2 regions of the Paenibacillus sp. 37 genome follow, and region 2 is predicted to be linked to the other one. Evidence: a T-box and tRNA genes for the amino acid it is inferred to sense, from the RefSeq annotation. Region 2 holds a T-box; the other holds one or more tRNA genes.
What was found. A T-box is a leader RNA that pairs with one kind of tRNA and senses whether it is charged. The one in region 2 lies ahead of tyrS (tyrosine--tRNA ligase), so its partner is inferred to be a tRNA-Tyr.

Region 1 (3,387 bases), 1.7 Mb from region 2:
CTTTTCGATAATCTCTTCCACCGGTACTTCAAATGAGTTAACTTCTCTCGTAATGATCATCGTATAAGAATACCCCTTCAAATACAGCAACTGTTGGATATACCCCATATCACCGGCCTTGTATGAAGAAGTTACCCCCAGTACATCCTTAAGTTCATCCATTAGTGTGTGTTCCTTCTGTCCCGCCATAGTACTTATATACACATACTTCCGGGCGCAATTGATCGCCTGCTCAATCGTTTCCCAATCCGACATCGCCGGACACATGGATGCAAATGCAAAGTCATATTTCTTCTCCCAGCCTTTATCCTGAATAGAGATTTCCTCATATCGTTCGTTTACGATTTCGATTTTGGATTCAAGTGCTGGAGGTATCGTCTCTTTCATAAAGGAGACAAGCAACTCAGAAGGCTCAACTGCTGTCACATTTGCCCCCTTTTCCGCAAAAGGAATGGTAAATATGCCTGAGGCCGCTCCAATGTCCAAAATGGATAACCCTGCGAATTCCACACCCTGGTTTTCAATCCAGCCCATAATACGTTCAGAACGCTGCTTTCCTTCTTCGGTAAACGACTGTGCATGATAATCCCTGGCCCACCGCTCAAATGCTTCTTCTGTATTAAAGGTAGTGCTTTTCTTCTCATATTTTGAAATTCTCGGGCGGTTCTTCCATGCCTCTTCCCATACAGAAAGATCAAATAACAGATCGGTATCCGTTACATTTTTTCCAGTAGTCACTATGCTTCACTCCTCTATAATTGAAGACTTCAATTATCTACAATATACTTAATTAAATCATACGTCAATCTTTATTAACGTCCAACTATCCTTACAATACAAAAAATCAATTTATATAAAATAAAAATAGCCCTACACATTGCATAAGCAACATGTAGGGCTATTCAATATACCGGCGAGAGGACTCGAACCTCCACGGTTTCCCACTCGATTTTGAGTCGAGCGCGTCTGCCATTCCGCCACGCCGGCATATGCTGGAGGCGCCACCCAGATTCGAACTGGGGATAAAGCTTTTGCAGAGCTGTGCCTTACCACTTGGCTATGGCGCCATATTTTGGAGCGGACGACGGGAATCGAACCCGCGACCCTCGCCTTGGCAAGGCGATGCTCTACCGCTGAGCCACGTCCGCATAATGGCTGGGGATATAGGATTTGAACCTATGCATGACGGAGTCAAAGTCCGTTGCCTTACCGCTTGGCTAATCCCCAATAAAAAATGAAAAAACAAAGGGGCGATCGAGGGGAATTGAACCCCCGAATGCCGGATCCACAAACCGGTGCGTTAACCACTTCGCCACGATCGCCACAAAAGGTTATTTTCTAAAAGATAATTGGCAGGGGCAGCAGGAATTGAACCCACACCAACGGTTTTGGAGACCGTTGTTCTACCTTTAAACTATGCCCCTAAAAACTGGTGGAGGATGATGGATTCGAACCACCGAACCCGTACGGGAGCAGATTTACAGTCTGATGCGTTTGGCCACTTCGCTAATCCTCCAGGATTACATGGTGCCGGCGAGAGGACTTGAACCCCCAACCTACTGATTACAAGTCAGTTGCTCTACCAGTTGAGCTACACCGGCATATTAAATTGTTTTAAAAATGGTGGCTCGGGACGGAATCGAACCGCCGACACGAGGATTTTCAGTCCTCTGCTCTACCGACTGAGCTACCGAGCCATAATAAAGTCTAATCTTAATTCCTTACACTTTATATAGGGCATCAGTGCCATACAGCAGATGTAGTGAACAGTTTGCCTCATGTAAAGATTAAATGGCGGAACCGACGGGATTCGAACCCGCGATCTCCTGCGTGACAGGCAGGCATGTTAGGCCAACTACACCACGGTTCCAGATCACTTTCTCAAAGGAAAGTATGATTGCGGGGGCAGGATTTGAACCTGCGGCCTTCGGGTTATGAGCCCGACGAGCTACCGGGCTGCTCCACCCCGCGTCGTTATAAAGTTTATATGGTGGAGGCTGAGGGGATCGAACCCCCGACCCTCTGCTTGTAAGGCAGATGCTCTCCCAGCTGAGCTAAGCCTCCGAACAACACATTTATGATCATACCATAATCTTGTTGTAAAAATCAACTTCTTTTTTGAGAAGTTATTATGACCCGTAGGGGATTCGAACCCCTGTTACCTCCGTGAAAGGGAGGTGTCTTAACCCCTTGACCAACGGGCCTTAATATTATGGCGGAGAGAGAGGGATTCGAACCCTCGAGACGCTTGTGACGCCTACACGATTTCCAATCGTGCTCCTTCGGCCAGCTCGGACACCTCTCCATATGGCTCCCCGAACAGGGCTCGAACCTGTGACAACTCGATTAACAGTCGAGTGCTCTACCAACTGAGCTATCAGGGAATATGCTTCAGAGATCGTTCTCTGAAAACTAGATTCGAAACGAAACATGCGAATTATCACTTGCTAATTGGATAAGCCCTCGACCGATTAGTACTGGTCAGCTCCATGCATTGCTGCACTTCCACCCCCAGCCTATCTACCTCGTCGTCTTCAAGGGGTCTTACATACTGGGAAATCTCATCTTGAGGGGGGCTTCACGCTTAGATGCTTTCAGCGTTTATCCCGTCCGTACATAGCTACCCAGCGGTGCTCCTGGCGGAACAACTGGTACACCAGCGGTACGTCCATCCCGGTCCTCTCGTACTAAGGACAGCTCCTCTCAAATTTCCTACGCCCACGACAGATAGGGACCGAACTGTCTCACGACGTTCTGAACCCAGCTCGCGTACCGCTTTAATGGGCGAACAGCCCAACCCTTGGGACCTACTTCAGCCCCAGGATGCGATGAGCCGACATCGAGGTGCCAAACCTCCCCGTCGATGTGGACTCTTGGGGGAGATAAGCCTGTTATCCCCAGGGTAGCTTTTATCCGTTGAGCGATGGCCCTTCCATGCGGTACCACCGGATCACTAAGCCCGACTTTCGTCCCTGCTCGACTTGTAGGTCTCGCAGTCAAGCTCCCTTATGCCTTTGCACTCTTCGAATGATTTCCAACCATTCTGAGGGAACCTTTGGGCGCCTCCGTTACTCTTTAGGAGGCGACCGCCCCAGTCAAACTGCCCACCTGACACTGTCCCCGCACCGGATTACGGTACCAGGTTAGAACCTAGATACGATCAGGGTGGTATCCCAACGTTGCCTCCACACAAGCTGGCGCTCATGCTTCAAAGGCTCCCACCTATCCTGTACAGATCGTACCCAAATTCAATATCAAGCTGCAGTAAAGCTCCATGGGGTCTTTCCGTCTTGTCGCGGGTAACCTGCATCTTCACAGGTATTAAAATTTCACCGGATCTCTCGTTGAGACAGCGCCCAAGTCGTTACGCCATTCGTGCGGGTCAGA
Region 2 (3,387 bases):
TTTTTTCATTCTGTCATCGATGTTAAAATCCATCATGGGAATTGAATTCGGAGATTATCATGCAATAATTAGAGAAATAGAGATTTACTTTTATAGAGGCAGGTGCATTCATGTCCAACATGTTAAGCAAACAACAATTGGCAGACATCCTTATACAGCTTTTAAAGCTTACATTCTTCCCTAGAGAACAGATGCAGAACTATGTTAACCGCTTGTTTGAGACCTTTAAATGGGATGGTGTACCCTATGTAGAGTGTGGAAAAGATACGTATATTGTTCGAATATACGAACGTGGTCTCGTCTCGTTAGAGAAACGAGTAAAACAGCCAGAGGAAGTCATCTATTGGCTGCTGGAAGATATTATTTTCACCGCGACGCATGTAGGATTGTTGGAACGACATGGCGTGGATAATAAACAGACGCATTTGAACTATACAGATGAAGTCATGAAGGAACTGAACAGGGGTGTTCAGGAAGCTTTCCAGCAGATCGGTGATCCGTATTTACATTGGCATCAGACGGGTAAACGTCAGGAGTTAGAGAGCATGGCATAAAGAAAAGTGAGGTGTGTAACGTGAGTGAGCAAGATATTAATGATGTATGGCATGACTATGCTGTGTTATTTGTCGAAAAAAAGAATGAATCTGAACAGGGCTGGGCATCGTTAACTTCGAACGAGCAGGACGTTGCTGCTTTATGGCTGTTAGAGGCGGATGTCTTTAATGGTGGTTTTATACAGTTTTTCTGCAACTGGGGGGAAGAAGTATACCGTTACGCGTTGCGGGCATTACATATCATTGGTGCGACTCAAGTTGTGGAGATTATAACGTCACCATACGGCTGCATTGAGCATCTGAAAGAGGATGAAAGGCTTACTGAACTATGGGACATTCCTAAATTACTGACAAAGGAACAAGAGCACCAGTTAGATGAACTGGATCAGCAATTTTGGAACAATGAGGATCAGATCGCGGAGAAAGCCTATGGTTATTATCACGGAAAATTGAACATGATGATTATATAATCTGGTTTCAACTACGCATCCGTTGTTCTGTTCGAAGATTAATACTTGGTCTTGCAATGACTGAAACGTTCGGCTATACTTGCTATAAATTGAATACATGAATCACGTTGATAGAGCGCAGTAGCGGCTTTGTCCCTGTTACAGAAAGTCAGGGGTTGATGGAACCTGATACATACAAGGGCTGCGAATTACACTCTGGAGTACTTGGGTAATGCCAAGCGGATGGGCAAACGATATATTGCCAAAAGTGGTATGGATAGCGTGTTAAGGTTATGTGTTATCCATGCAATTTGGGTGGTACCACGGTTATGATAATCGTCCCTGTGTCTAATGAAGACAAGGAGGCGATTTTTTTGTGTCCAAAAAAGCCGTTCCAGTGTGTTTTTTGTAAATTAACGTAGATCATGACTGAATTTTGAGGATAGAAAAGGGGTTATACGAATGAATATTATTGATGAACTACAGTGGCGTGACGCCATTAACCAGCAAACGGATGCAGAGGGATTACGTGAATTGACTGAAACGAAGTCCGTTTCTTTGTACTGCGGTGTTGACCCTACGGGGGATAGCATGCATATCGGACATTTAATTCCCTTCATGATGCTGAAACGTTTTCAACTGGCAGGACACCGTCCGGTTATTTTGATTGGTGGAGCTACAGGCACGATTGGTGATCCAAGTGGTCGTCAGGCAGAGCGTTCTTTGCAAACGATGGAGCAAGTGCAGGAGAACGTGGATGCACTGACCGCGCAGATGAAGAAGTTGTTCGTAACAGACGGGGATAATCAGGTACGCATGGTGAACAACTACGATTGGACACACAAAATCAATGTCATTGAATTCTTGCGTGACTACGGCAAAAACTTTAACCTCAACACAATGCTTGCTAAGGATGTAGTTGCGAGCAGACTGGAAGGCGGAATCTCGTTCACTGAGTTCTCCTACCAGATTCTTCAATCACTCGACTACCTGCACCTGTTCCAGAACGAAGATGTACAGCTTCAAATTGGCGGTTCCGATCAATGGGGGAATATCACGAGTGGTCTTGATCTGATTCGTAAAAAAGAAGGATCTGAAGCGAAGGCGTACGGTCTGACCATTCCACTTATGCTTAAATCCGATGGAACCAAATTCGGTAAAACAGCTGGCGGCGCAATCTGGCTTGATCCGAACAAAACGACACCATTTGAATTCTACCAGTTCTGGGCGAACACAGATGACCGTGATGTGATCAAATACTTGAAATACTTTACCTTCCTGAGCAAAGAAGAAATTGAAGCTTTGGCTGAAAAGGTAGAGACAGAGCCGCACAGACGTGAAGCACAGAAAGCACTTGCGGAAGAAATGACAAAATTCGTACACGGCGAAGAAATGCTTGAACAGGCTAAACGTATTACAGCGGCGCTGTTCAGTGGTGATATCCGTTCCCTGACCGCAGACGAAATCGAGCAGGGCTTCAAGGAAATGCCTACCTTTGAAACGGACGGCGAAGCCAAAAATATTGTGGATTGGCTCGTAGATCTGGGTCTGGAGCCATCCAAGCGCCAAGCGCGGGAGGATGTCACCAAAGGTGCAATTTCCATGAATGGTGAGAAAATCACGGAGCTTGAATTCACGGTGTCGGCAGAACACGCCATTGGCGGTAAATTCATCATTATCCGTAAAGGTAAGAAGAACTACAGCCTGGTTAAACTTCAATCGTAGTTTCCAAGAAGTAGAATGTAACACAGACACATATAGAGACTGCATTAGAGTACAAATAAAGCTACAAATAAAGAAACAAAAAGACCGCCTTCCATCTCTGTCAGGCGACAGAGGGGAGGCGGTCTTTCGTATATCAGGCCAGTGACTGACCTATCTTATTGATTAACGATCGCTGTGATCTCTTCATCCAGATCAAGTCGTACGTTCTCACGGTACGCCCGGATGTTGTATTCACTGTGCAGGTAACGAAGAATCGCTTCAATCATATTGGACTCCACCAGATATTGACTACGGCCTTGGATCCAAACTTCAGCGGAATAACCTGTATCTTCTTCCCAGCTCAGTTCTACATTCACATCGGTTGGACGTACACCCTTACGTTCTGCCATATGAATACAGATTGCATTCACAATTTCATCCATGCTCAGAACCATAGAGATTAGTACCGTCCGTTTCTGTTACGGTCGTCATCACGATCATTGCGACGGTCATAACGACCATCCGCTGCAGGTTTGCGACGATTGGAGATGGCTCTGAAGAGTGCCATAGCCAGCATAACAATCAACATAATTGCTGCAACGTTCACGAGCAATCCAAGGATGTTACCCAGAGCGCCCATGCCACCGAACAATCCGCCGAACATCATACCAGCAAGACCA

Region 1: it encodes a tRNA-Tyr, which carries the amino acid that the T-box ahead of tyrS (tyrosine--tRNA ligase) is inferred to sense. The anticodon was not compared.

Annotation. Positions count from the first base shown of each region.
Region 1 is NZ_CP043761.1:5,912,308-5,915,694, forward strand. Features, by position in the region: gene F0220_RS25360 (class I SAM-dependent methyltransferase) at 1-738, opposite strand, end outside; tRNA gene F0220_RS25365 (tRNA-Leu) at 909-987, opposite strand; tRNA gene F0220_RS25370 (tRNA-Cys) at 994-1,067, opposite strand; tRNA gene F0220_RS25375 (tRNA-Gly) at 1,074-1,148, opposite strand; tRNA gene F0220_RS25380 (tRNA-Gln) at 1,153-1,227, opposite strand; tRNA gene F0220_RS25385 (tRNA-His) at 1,250-1,322, opposite strand; tRNA gene F0220_RS25390 (tRNA-Trp) at 1,351-1,424, opposite strand; tRNA gene F0220_RS25395 (tRNA-Tyr) at 1,431-1,516, opposite strand; tRNA gene F0220_RS25400 (tRNA-Thr) at 1,526-1,601, opposite strand; tRNA gene F0220_RS25405 (tRNA-Phe) at 1,622-1,697, opposite strand; tRNA gene F0220_RS25410 (tRNA-Asp) at 1,793-1,870, opposite strand; tRNA gene F0220_RS25415 (tRNA-Met) at 1,898-1,971, opposite strand; tRNA gene F0220_RS25420 (tRNA-Val) at 1,989-2,064, opposite strand; tRNA gene F0220_RS25425 (tRNA-Glu) at 2,133-2,204, opposite strand; tRNA gene F0220_RS25430 (tRNA-Ser) at 2,214-2,305, opposite strand; tRNA gene F0220_RS25435 (tRNA-Asn) at 2,309-2,384, opposite strand; rRNA gene F0220_RS25440 (23S ribosomal RNA) at 2,452-3,387, opposite strand, start outside.
Region 2 is NZ_CP043761.1:4,210,728-4,214,114, reverse strand. Features, by position in the region: gene F0220_RS18030 (Imm63 family immunity protein) at 111-554, shown strand; gene F0220_RS18025 (DMP19 family protein) at 575-1,024, shown strand; T-box leader at 1,123-1,350, shown strand; gene tyrS (tyrosine--tRNA ligase) at 1,466-2,728, shown strand; gene F0220_RS18015 (YxcD family protein) at 2,884-3,162, opposite strand; gene F0220_RS18010 (hypothetical protein) at 3,168-3,387, opposite strand, start outside.